One region of the Ensifer sp. LBL genome, then DNA from elsewhere that is predicted to be linked to it. Evidence: riboswitches for the same ligand, from Rfam matches in the RefSeq annotation. Region 1 holds a riboswitch; each other region holds the start of a gene.
What was found. A riboswitch is a leader RNA that binds a small molecule or an ion and turns the genes downstream of it on or off. The one in region 1 is predicted to bind thiamine pyrophosphate.

Region 1 (4,054 bases):
CGATACATCTGAGCCATCATACATCTTACTTAGTTCTCCAGTGCGACGCTGGCGATCCCACCGGTTCGATTGCCATTGGGGTAGCGTGAAACGCGACCGGCTTCGGGGAGTTAGCGCTGTATAGCCTGGGTCACCGTTCCATTCAATGTCAGCTTGAGTTGAAGCAGAGCGACCCATCTGTAATGGCGCCATTGGGAGCGTCGTGAGTGAGTGGCGCAACGAAGTGCCGCGGCGTGCCATCTCGCTGCCGCACCAGCTTCCCGCTGGCTGTGTAGGAGGGCTGAGGCTCGAGGAGCTCAGTTGTAGCGGAACAGTAGTGTCCTGAACCCTCCTTGATTTGCTCATTGTAGCCGGTTTCGAGGCGCGCCTCGGAAAACCGGGGCGCGCTGTCACCGATACTCCGTCCGATGGCCGGGAGAGGGATTTCTGATCAAGATCCTGGAATGCCGGTGTCGTCGATCGCCGAGCAAGCTGGCATCGACCGTAAGACTGTTCGCAGATATACAAAGCGTGGCCAGGAGGCTCGCTCCTATGACCCACAGTGAGACCCGGTGGCTACGCAGCGGTGTAAGATTTCCTGATCGACGGGCAGCTAACGGCCAGACAACGATTTGAAGTCCGGTTTGATGCTCCGTCCAGGCACAGGTCGATTTCGCTGCGATCCATGTCCTTTCACGGGCGAGCCGATACCGCCGGGGACCGACTAGCTGCTCTCTATGGCGCTAAGAATAGCCACGTATCTGGGCACGTTTTGTTGTGCCCAGAACCTGCCGCTGTGCTTTGATACTAGCTGGTCGCTTTTGAAGCGATCGTCGGCACACCGAGGGGATACTCGACGATTGGATGAAGACGGCACTGATTCGCGAACGTCGGGAGTAAGATATCGTCTACAAAGCTCGTTCGCTCCAAAGCCCCGATCACGCCGCGAGCCTACTCGCCACGATGGAAGCCCGGAGGACGATCACCAAAAAATGTCACACATTGATGCCGCCTACGTCGGCATCTAGGGAGTGCGCTCCGCATTTAGAGTACGCCTTTACGCAAAGACGCGATCAGGGACGCACTCCCAGCTTTCGAGGAAACTTGAGCGGCGTTGATAGCTCTCCCATATTTCCTCTCGGAAAGGCGCCGACGGACTGAAGCGTGAACCGATCGCGCTGATTTTTATGCCGAGTGTCGCCCGGCCCCGGTCGCGGTTGGATATCGCGCCCCGAACCCAAGCAATTGACACCCCCGCCCATGCTCCCCTAGCATCCCTCTTGCCGAGGGGCGCGCAGTGACTGCGCTGAGATGGCGGTGAGCCAGACCCTTGAACCTGATCCGGATCATACCGGCGTAGGAACGGCGAGGGCCCTTCTGCTCACCAGCCGTCTTTGCGCTTGTCGACCGGATCTCCGTCCATTTCCGGGAGGTCGCTTTGCTCGTGTCTGTCCTTGACTCAAACCGAAAAGGCTCAGGCCTCAAGCAGGTGGGGCTATGACCGCGATCGCCGTCACCATCGCAGGCTCGGATTCCGGCGGCGGCGCCGGCATCCAGGCGGATCTGAAGACGTTCTCTGCGCTCGGCGTTTATGGCGCAAGCGTGATCACTGCGGTCACGGCGCAGAATACCCGTGGGGTTTCTGCGGTTGAAGATATCTCCCCGACTGTCGTTGCGGCCCAGGTCGACGCGGTGTTTTCGGATCTCGCCGTTGGAGCGGTGAAAATAGGCATGGTCTCGCGGCGCGAGACGATCGCGGTGATCGCGGCTGGTCTGAAGCGCTACGACCGGCTGGCTGTCATCGACCCGGTGATGGTGGCAACCTCCGGCGATCATTTGATGCAGCCGGACGCGATCGCGACGCTCAAGGAGGAGTTGCTGCCGCTGGCGCTCATTCTGACACCGAACCTGCCCGAGGCGGCGCTGTTGACCGGAGGCCCAATCGCCGAAACCGAAGCGGAGGTCGCGCGTCAGGCAGAGATGCTTCTGAAGCTCGGTGCGCGTTCGGTGCTGATGAAGGGCGGACATGCCAAGGGCAAGGACGCGATCGATATTTTCTATAGCGGGGAGGATGTCCTCAACCTGTCGCGGCCGCGGATCGAAACCAGGAATGATCATGGCACCGGGTGCACACTCTCGGCAGCAATCGCCGCGGGGCTTGCCAAGGGTATGCCGATTGACGATGCGGTTGTGGCAGCCAAAGCCTATTTGCATGACGCGCTGGTGGCGGCCGATGGCCTGACCATCGGCCAGGGGCATGGGCCGGTGCATCACTTTCATCATTGGTGGGGCAACGACAAAGAGTCGGGCGCCGAGGCTTCGAACGTAGCCGAAGCCCAGGGCGCTCTTGGTCGTGCTTGGCGATCTGGCTGAGCAGTGTGGGCTCCGGGCCTATCTCAGGCGACTGCGGCACTCGGCGCAGCCGGTTGCTCGCCCTTGAGCATTTTGCGGTAGAGCGCGACATGCTCCCGCGCGCAATCGACATGGCTCGTCGGTCGCCGCAGCGTTGCCCGCAGATTGTCCCACGCCCGCGGCGCGCCCAACACGTCGATCAGGCGGTCGGCCAGATCCTGGGCGCTGCCGGCGCGGAAGTGATAGCCGTCCAGCCGGTCGCGAACCTTCTCGGCCATGCCGCCGATGTCGGAGCAAATGATCGGCCGGCCGTGATGAAGCGCTTCCTGGATGACGACGGGCGAATTTTCCCACCAGACGGAGGGCATCACCACCCAGTCGACCGAGCGCATCAGTCGCGGCATGTCCTGGTTCTGGTAGGCGCCGTAGAAGCGGACGCGGCGACCGGCGTCCTCGATCAGTTTCGCCACTTTCTCCTGATAGTCCTTCGGCTGACGCTCGAGGTTGCCGCCGAAGATCATCAGCGAGGAATCATCGCCCCAGATGTCGTCGGGCACCCGTGATACGGCGTCGATCAACACGTGAACGCCCTTGAACGGCGTCATCTGTCCGAAATAGGCGAAGCGATTGCGCCGGGCCGTCGGCGACGGCAGTTCACGGGCCGGCGCCTTGTCGCCCATGACGATGCCGTTCTCGATGACGAAGATCTTTGCGGCTTCGAGCCCCCACTCGACATAGCGATTGGCGAGAAAGGCACTCGGCGCGATAAAGGCATCGGCGAGATTGAGCATGCCGCGCACGAACTGTTCGCGGCGAACGAAGCGCGACACCGGGATTTCGGGGAAGCACGTGTGACAACTGATCGGTGAGGCGCCGTTGCAAAGCTGGCCCGAAAGGCGTTTCACCATTTGCCCGTGATTGTGGCAGATCGGCAGATACTCGTGGAACGTCACGACGATGCGCGCATTGGGCAGGGCATCACGAACGGCGTAGAGCGCTTCCAGGCCGAAGCCGAGGATATGATGGAAGTGAACGACATCAGGCTTGATGTCGCCGACGAAGCGCAAGAGGTCGCGGCGGATCGCTTCCGTATCGCCGTTCGACAGGAAGAAGTGGTCGAAGTCTTCGGCGTGGTAGAGCACTTCGTCCATGGCGAGACGCAGGCTCATCAGCGCGGAGGCGCCATGGCGCGGAACCGGATTGCCGACGCGGGCGAGGTAGATCGATTCCACACCCGACAGGCCATTCAGCGCCTTGTGAAGACCATGCGAAGCGATTTCCGCACCTCCGAGCGAGTGGGTCGGGTGGCCATGGGAAACCACAAGTACGCGGAGTTTTTCGCTCATGCGTCAGTCTCCTCAAAGAATGTTTGGGCGGTTTCGGAGGCGGGCATCCATCGGGCGCGGAAGAGCGTCCGGTCGACACGCTCCACGAACCGGGCGGTGGCGGCAGAGCCCGCTGCGGGCACCTCGTCCGATCCGACCATCTGCAGGGAAGGAAGCCAGTAGGCTTCGTAGCCCTTTCCGCTGAGGCGAAGGGCGAGATCGAGGCCCTTCAGCGCTGCGCCGAGATAGGTCGGCGACAGTCCTGCGTCCTCCATCAGCGCTTCGCGCGGCAGGATGCAGCAATCGAGCGATGCGGATGCAACCTTCGTCAGCTTCAGACGATTGACGGCGCCGACGGGATAGCCGGCGTATCGGCTCGATTGCAGGTGGTCGGGACG
Region 2 (4,054 bases), on a different contig from region 1:
CGGCGGCAGTCGCCTGCACGGTGCCCTGCGGCCCCTTGTGGCCGCGATAGGTCGCCCGCATGGTCTGCAGCTCGCCGAGGCGGCGCATGTTGCGCTTGCGCCGCGCGGTCACGCCGTAGCGCAGCCAATGTTCCTCGCGCTCAATCGCCTTGCCGAGCTTGTGCTGCTCCAGCTCCTCGGCCTCCAGCACCTCGTCGCGCCAGGCCTCGAAATGGGCAAAGCCACGGTCGAGGCGACGGGACTGACCACGGTCGAGCCAGACGGTGGCGGTCGAGACCTTTTCCAGGAAGCGCCGGTCGTGCGAGATCAGCACCAGCGCCGAGCGGCTGCGGATCAGTTCGTCTTCCAGCCATTCGATCGTCGGCAGATCGAGATGGTTGGTCGGCTCGTCGAGCAAAAGGATGTCCGGCTCCGGCGCCATGACGCGGGCAAGTGCTGCGCGACGCGCTTCGCCGCCGGAAAGGCGCTTGGGATCCTCTTCGCCGGTCAGCCCCAGATGCTGCAGCAGATAGGCGACGCGATAGGGATCGTCGCTCGGGCCGAGGCCCGCCTCGGCATAGGCCTGCACCGTGTCGTAACCGTCGAAATCCGGCGCCTGGTGCAGATAGCGGATGGTTGCCGAGGGATGGCGGAACACTTCGCCCGACTGCGCCTCTGCAAGGCCCGCGGCGATCTTCATCAGCGTCGATTTGCCCGAGCCGTTGCGGCCGACCAGGCAGATCTTGTCGCCCGGCTCCACTTGAAAATTGGCGCCGGCAAGCAGCGGCGTGCCGCCAAAGGTGAGGAAGATATCGTCGAGTTTCAGAATGGGAGGCGCCAAGGCTCAGGCTCCGGAAAGGTCATAGGGGCGGGCAAGCACGAGGGCACGGCCGCTCTTGAGAGTGAAGCGAAGGTGACCCTCCGCAACGTTGGAAACGGTTCGGGACGAGCCGAACGGCAGGGTGAAATCGTCGAGCGGATAACGCGCATTGACGATCGAAAGACCGGTCAGCTCGGTCAACCCGAGGACCGAGAAGAGGCAGCCCTTGGGCAGGTCGACTTCGAGCGAGCCGGCCAGCAGCGGATAGGCCTCTTCCTCGCCCGACGTCATCAACACCGAAAGCCCACGCTCGGCAAGGGCGACGGCATGAAGCAGATGCATGAACGCATGATCACTGCGGGTGCCGCCGAGCGCGCCGGCGAAGATCAGGCGATCGGCCCCGCGCGACAGCGCCGCCTCGACCGCGATCTCACCGTCCGTCGCGGCCTTTGCCGCCGGATAGGGCTCGCGCGGAACCGAGGCGTAGTCCGCAAGAAGGGCTTCCTCGGTCGAGTCGAAATCACCGACCCAGACATCGGGCACGATGCCGAGCAGCCGCGCATGGCGCATGCCGCCATCAGCCGCGATGAAGCGACTTGCGGCCAGCTGGTGAGCCAGCCGGTCGGTCAGCGAAAGGGCGCCGCCAAGCAGAATGGTGAAGGTCGATCGAGCCATGGCAAAGCCCATAGCGCAAAGGACCGCCGAAGGAAAACGAAGAAAACCGTCGGGCGACCGGTTCTTAAGATTTTGGTCAGACCGTCAATGCCCCTCGGGCACCGGATCGGGGAACAGCATGCCGGCATAAACGCCGGGGGTCGAATCCGGAATCTCGACGGCCCCGGCCACCCGCTCGTAGAACTTCGCCGGCCCGACACCGCCGATAATCGCGTAGCCGTAGCCGGCCTCGCGCATGGCCGTCAGGCTTGCAAGCAGCAGCGCCTCGCCGATCCCCTGTCCGCGCATGCCTTCGTCGACACCGGTCGGACCGAAGAAGCCGAGCGCCGTCACGTCGTGGCAGGAAAAGCCGACGATCTTTTCCTCATGGACTGCGACATGCATACGCGTCGGGGTCGAGGAAAAGGCGGCTTCCGCCTCGCCAGCCCATCCGGCGCCAAAGGTCTTTTCGATCCAGGACACGACAAGGCGGCGCTCCGGCGCCATGGCGCGGCGAATGCTGATGTCAGGACCAAGCTTCGACTGAGGCTCAGCCGGCAGGGCATAAAGTCGAACGAGCATATCGGGCATGACATTTCCTCCTCGCTGCCGTTGTGTAGCGCAGTTGGCGGCTTACGCAAACACGCGCCGTCGTGCCGGCCAGCCGCCCTTGCTTCCCCGCAAACATCGCTTGCCTTGGGGCCTTGGCAGCGGTAAATCTCTTGCCGCTCTAACGGGGTGCCTCCCGACCGCACAGCGGCCGGAGGCTGAGAGGCGTCAAAACGCCAACCCGCGGAACCTGATCCGGCTCATACCGGCGGAGGGATTAGACGCGATCGGATCGATACGCCCTTTTCCCATGCAACAACGAACTTTGGGAGAGAGGTCCTCGCCATGTCCAATTCATCGCAGCTCACATTCTTTAGCCGGCTAGCCCTTGCGGCCACCGCAAGCCTCGTTTTTTCCGGCGTCGCGATCGCCGCCGACAAGACGCTGACGGTCTATACCTATGAGAGTTTCATCACCGAATGGGGACCGGGCGCCAAGGTTGCAGAAGCCTTCGAGAAGACCTGCGAGTGCAAGGTCAACTATGTCGGCGTCGCCGACGGCGTCGAGCTGCTCACCCGCCTGAAGCTCGAAGGCGAGGCTTCCAAGGCCGACATCGTGCTCGGCCTCGACACCAACCTGGTTGCGGAAGCCAAGGAAACGGGCTTCTTCGCGCCGCACGGCATCGAGGCAACCGGCGTCACCGTGCCCGGGAACTTCTCCGACGACACCTTCCTGCCCTATGACTACGGCCACTTTGCCGTCGTCTACGACACCGAGACGCTGAAGACGCCACCGAAGAGCCTGAAGGAACTGGTCGAAGGCGACCCGTCGCAGAAGATCGTCGTCGAGGACCCGCGCACCTCGACGCCGGGCCTCGGCCTCCTGCTCTGGGTCAAGGCCGTCTATGGCGACGAGGCGGGTGCTGCCTGGGCGAAGCTGAAGGACCGCGTCCTGACCGTCACTCCCGGCTGGTCGGAAGCCTATGGCCTCTTCACCAAGGGCGAGGCGCCGATGGTGCTCTCCTACACCACGTCGCCGGCCTACCACATGGTCGCGGAAAACACCGAGCGCTATCAGGCGGCTGCCTTCTCCGAAGGCCACTACATCCAGATCGAAGTCGCCGGCATGACCAAGAACGCCAAGGAGCCGGAACTGGCAAAGCAGTTCCTCGCCTTCATGACCGGTCCGGACTTCCAGTCGATCATCCCGACGACCAACTGGATGATGCCGGTCGCAGCCACCAAGGAGCCTCTGCCGGACGCCTTCAACAAGCTGGTCAAGCCGGATAACACCTTCCTCCTGCCCTCGGAGGAAGTCGCCAAGAACCGCAAGGCCTGGATCGACGAATGGCTCGCCGCCATGAGCAAGAACTGAGGCCGGATTGTTCGCACTGCGCGAAAATCGCATGACAGTGGTCGCCGGGGCAGCCTGCCTCGGCGCCTTCGTCCTTTTCGTCGGCCTCGCGATCGTCGCCTTGCTGAGCCAGACGGGCGGCGCGAGCGACGATGCGCTGTTCGACGCCTACATCTGGCGCGTCACCCGCTTCACCCTGCTGCAGGCGACACTCTCGACGCTGCTGTCGGTGCTCTTTGCCATCCCCGTCGCCCGGGCGCTGGCGCGACGGCCGCAGTTTCCCGGCCGCATCTGGCTCTTGCGCCTGATGGCGCTGCCGCTCGGACTGCCAGTTCTCGTCGGCGCACTCGGGCTGATCGAGATCTGGGGGCGCCAGGGCTTCCTCAATTCCGGCCTGCGCTGGCTCGGCCTCGCGCAGCCCGTGAGCATTTACGGCCTGTTCGGCATCCTGCTCGCCCACGTCTTCTTCAACATGCCGCTTGCGGCGCGCCTGTTCCTGGCCGGGCTCGAGCGCATCCCCGCCGAATACTGGCGCAGCGCCGCCAATCTCGGCATGCCGTCGCGCGCGCTCTTCCGCTTCATCGAATGGCCCGTCCTGCGCGGCCTGCTTCCGGGTGCCGCCGGCCTTGTCTTCATGCTCTGCGCCACCAGCTTCACCCTCGTGTTGACGCTCGGCGGCGGGCCTGCGGCCAGCACAAT
Region 3 (4,054 bases), on a different contig from region 1:
CGAGCGCAGGTCCTGTCCATAAAGCGTCAGCATGTCTCAGCCTCCTTTCATCGGCGAGAGAATTTCGATGCGGTCCCGGTCGCAAAGCGCGTGACCCGAACGGTCGGCTCGGTGCACCAGTTCGCCGTTGACGGCGGTGGCGAGCCAGTCGCCCTCGAAATCGAGCACGGTCAGAAGCTCGGCGAGGGTGGCGACGGCGAGGTCGTGATCCTCGCCATTGACGGTCAGTCTCATGCGGCATCTCCCTTCAGGTCCCGCGCAAGGGCAAGGTCGGCTGCTTCCGCCGCCACGGCCGGCGAAAGCAGGAAGCCGTGGCGGTAAAGTCCGTTGATCGTGATGGTCTGCCCGGCGCGCAGGGCGCGCGGCAGGTTGTTGGCGAAGGCGGGGCGGACGCCGGCGCCGGTTTCGACGAGGCGCGCTTCGCCGAAGGCCGGATGCAGCGCATAGGCGGCGTTCAGCAGTTCCATGAGGGAACGGGCGGTGATCGGTCCGCCGTCATCCGTCTCGATCATCGTCGCCCCGCACATGAAGAGGCCGCCGCCGCGCGGCACGATGTAGAGCGGGATGCGCGGATGAACGAGCCTGACGGGCCGCGACAGCTCCACGTCGCTTGTCTCAAGGTAGAGCATTTCGCCGCGCACGCCGCGCAGGCCGGGCGTGTCGCCGATGCGTGCCGCACCGGTGCAGTCGGCGACGAGATCGTGGTGTCCGTTGTCGCTCGCCTCGGCGACGAAGGCGATGCCGCGATCGACAAGCTTCTGCCGCAGCCGGGCGAGCGCCCGGCGCGGGTCGAGATGCGCCTCGCCCGGAAAGAACAAGGCCTCGCGGAAGCGCCCGGAAAGTGCCGGTTCCAGCCGTTCGATCGCCGCGGTGTCGAGCCATTCGAACCCGGAGGTGCGCGAGGCGAAGCGCCTGAGTTCGCCGGCGTCCCGTGGCGGGGCGACGACCAGCGTGCCGTTGCGGGAAACTTCGCCTGGCAGGACGTCGTCCCACCAGTCGATGGCGCCGATGCCCTTCGTCAGCACCGCCTCTTCGGCGCTTTCGCGCTCGCACCAGGGCGCCAGCATGCCGCCGGCAAACCAGGAGGCCGCGCCGGCAAAGCCTGGCTCTTGCTCGACGACCGTCACCGCGACACCGCGGGCGCTGAGTTCATGGGCCAGACAGAGCCCTGCGACGCCGGCACCTTTGACGAGGACCCGCATCGCTCAGCGCTCCCGTGTGGCGCGAACGGGCCGTCGTAGGCAACGAAGCTGGATGGTGTTGGCGGTGTGCATGCCGAGGCTCCAAAGGTGGAGACCCAGTTCACGAGCGGGGGAGGGGAAGGACGCCCTGCCGATTGATCCGTCACGTGAGCGCGACGTTTGCGGCAGCGAATCTGCACCGTCCCTACGCCAGTATGAACTGGATCAGGTTCAACGGGTCACTGCACCGCGCAACCGCATAGCAGAATCTCAGCCCCTTGGCGGGACACCCCTGGTGAATGCTCCAAGCTGACCGCTCGGGGCCGTTTTTGTCAAGAGCCAGCATTCGTGCTGACCGTGATCTGACTGACGAAAAAATTATCTATAATTTTGCGGCGAGAAAGCGCAGGCGTCGGTGGCGCGATGGAAGGAAGGGGGCGGGCCGACCGGAGTGAAGCTTGGAATACCGGAAAAGTCCGGACTCGTAGTGGTTTTGTTGGCGGCGTGCGCGAGACTTCGGCGCTGACGCGCGAGTGATTGATTGTCGGCTCTCGACCGGTGCCGACGGCGTCCGGATCCTCATGCGATCCCAAAATACAACCAGAAGAGTATGTCATGTAAACATTTCTTCCCTTGGGTGCTTGTCAATTTTCGTGTCCGACAAAATTATAGATAATATTGGATTCTATCTATTTTGCGATCGTGAAGACCTGGAGGACGAGCTGAAATGCTGGACGAAAACCGACCGACTGGTGCTGATTTTATCCCGGGCGACACCGCCCAATCCCGCTGGACCCAGGCGGAAGCGGAGAAAATCTATAATCTGCCGTTCAACGATCTGCTCTACCGCGCCCACACGGTCCACCGTGCGCAGTTCGATCCCACCGCCATTCAGATGAGCCGGCTGCTCTCGATCAAGACCGGCGGCTGCGCCGAGGATTGCGGCTACTGCAGCCAGTCTGCCCACTACCCGACCGGGCTCAAGGCATCGAAGCTGATGGAGGTCGAGCGTGTGCTTGCCGAGGCGCGAAAGGCGCGCGACAGCGGCGCGACCCGCTATTGCATGGGGGCCGCGTGGCGCAGCCCGAAGGACCGCGACATGGATGCCATCGTCGCCATGGTCGAGGGTGTACGCGCGCTCGGCATGGAAACCTGCATGACGCTTGGCATGCTGACGCCGGCCCAGTCTGCGCGGCTTGCCGAGGCTGGGCTCGATTACTACAACCACAATGTCGATACGTCCGAACGCTTCTATAGCGAGATCATCACCACTCGCAGCTTTGCCGACCGGCTGGAGACGCTGGCCAATGTCCGCGACGCCGGCATCAAGGTCTGCGCCGGCGGCATCCTCGGCATGGGCGAGACGGCCGACGACCGGATCTCGATGCTGGTGACCCTCGCCAACCTGGCCGAGCCGCCCGAGAGCGTGCCGATCAACATGCTGATCCCGATCCCGGGCTCGAAGCTGGCCGATGCAGCACCCGTCGATCCGATCGATTTCGTCCGCACCATCGCGCTTGCCCGCATCCTGATGCCGCAATCGCATGTCCGGCTTTCGGCCGGACGCACCGACATGAGCGACGAGACGCAGGCGCTCTGTTTCTTCGCCGGCGCCAATTCTATTTTCGTCGGCGAAACTCTGCTGACCGCCGACAATCCCGGCGAGGACCACGATGCAGCGCTCTTCCGGCGGCTGGGGCTGAAGCCGATGGCTCCGCCGGCAAGGCAGGACGCGGCGGAATGACCGCGGGTCTTTTTGCGCGCCATGAGAAGACGCTGGAGAGCCTCGAACACAGGGGCCGCCGGCGCGCTCTTGCCCCCGCCGGCGGAGTGGATTTCACCTCGAACGACTATCTGGCGCTCGCCGCCTCGCCGCGGCTGAAGGCGGCGATAACGGCCGCCATCGCGCGCGGCGTGCCTGTCGGCTCCGGCGGCTCACGGCTGTTGCGCGGCAATCACGAAGAACACCAGGCGCTGGAGACGGAAGCGGCCGCCTTCTTCGGCGCCGAACGGATGCTCTTTTTCGGCAGCGGCTATGCCGCCAATGCTGCCTTGTTTTCGACGCTGCCGCAGCGGGACGATCTCATCGTCCATGATGCCCTGATCCATGCGAGCGCTCATGAAGGCATCGCGGCAAGCAAGGCCGATGCGGTGGCAGCAGTGCACAACGATGTCGGCGCCTTTGCCGATGCCATCGAAAAATGGCGCCGGGCCGGCGGAGCGGGGCGCCCGTGGATTGCCGTCGAAAGCCTCTATTCGATGGATGGCGATCGCGCGCCGCTCGCCGACCTCTTAGCGCTTGCCGCGCAGCATGACGGCTTTCTCGTCATCGACGAGGCGCACGCGACCGGCGTCTTCGGACGGGAAGGTCGCGGTCTGGCGGCGGAGTTGGAAGGCCGGGAGAACGTCGTCGTGCTGCACACCTGCGGCAAGGCGCTCGGTGTTTCCGGCGCGGTGGTCGGGGCGAGCGCCGTCCTTTGCGACTATCTCGTCAACCGCGCCCGCAACTTCATCTACTCCACCGCACCTTCGCCGCTCGTTGCGGCCGCGGTGCGCGAAGCGCTCGCAGCCCTCGTCGACGAGCCGGAACGCCGCGCCGCATTCGAGGGCCTCAGATCCTTCGCCAACCGGGCGCTCGTCGAGACGCTCGGCATCGAAGGCAGCGGCTCGCAAATCCTGCCCATCCCGATCGGCGACAACGGCCGAGCGCTCCGCATCGCCGCCCGCATGCGCGCCGAGGGTTACGATATCAGGGCAATCCGCCCGCCGACGGTGCCGGAAGGCACCGCGCGTCTTCGGATCGCCATCACGCTCAACGTCGACCAGTCTGCAATCGCGCAGATGCTACAGCAGTTGAAAATCGCGATCGCCAA

Region 2: another riboswitch for thiamine pyrophosphate. It lies ahead of thiB (thiamine ABC transporter substrate binding subunit); the one in region 1 lies ahead of thiD (bifunctional hydroxymethylpyrimidine kinase/phosphomethylpyrimidine kinase).
Region 3: another riboswitch for thiamine pyrophosphate. It lies ahead of thiO (glycine oxidase ThiO); the one in region 1 lies ahead of thiD (bifunctional hydroxymethylpyrimidine kinase/phosphomethylpyrimidine kinase).

The regions. Positions count from the first base shown of each region.
Region 1 is NZ_JBNDJY010000010.1:94,362-98,415, reverse strand. Features, by position in the region: TPP riboswitch at 1,256-1,359, shown strand; gene thiD (bifunctional hydroxymethylpyrimidine kinase/phosphomethylpyrimidine kinase) at 1,477-2,352, shown strand; gene OKW20_RS29955 (glycosyltransferase family 4 protein) at 2,376-3,677, opposite strand; gene OKW20_RS29950 (hypothetical protein) at 3,674-4,054, opposite strand, start outside.
Region 2 is NZ_JBNDJY010000006.1:197,417-201,470, reverse strand. Features, by position in the region: gene OKW20_RS24010 (ABC-F family ATP-binding cassette domain-containing protein) at 1-820, opposite strand, end outside; gene OKW20_RS24005 (thiamine diphosphokinase) at 824-1,474, opposite strand; gene OKW20_RS24000 (GNAT family N-acetyltransferase) at 1,559-2,044, opposite strand; TPP riboswitch at 2,178-2,296, shown strand; gene thiB (thiamine ABC transporter substrate binding subunit) at 2,348-3,376, shown strand; gene thiP (thiamine/thiamine pyrophosphate ABC transporter permease ThiP) at 3,384-4,054, shown strand, end outside.
Region 3 is NZ_JBNDJY010000002.1:355,206-359,259, reverse strand. Features, by position in the region: gene OKW20_RS08925 (thiazole synthase) at 1-33, opposite strand, end outside; gene thiS (sulfur carrier protein ThiS) at 37-234, opposite strand; gene thiO (glycine oxidase ThiO) at 231-1,202, opposite strand; TPP riboswitch at 1,366-1,485, opposite strand; gene bioB (biotin synthase BioB) at 1,909-2,925, shown strand; gene OKW20_RS08905 (8-amino-7-oxononanoate synthase) at 2,922-4,054, shown strand, end outside.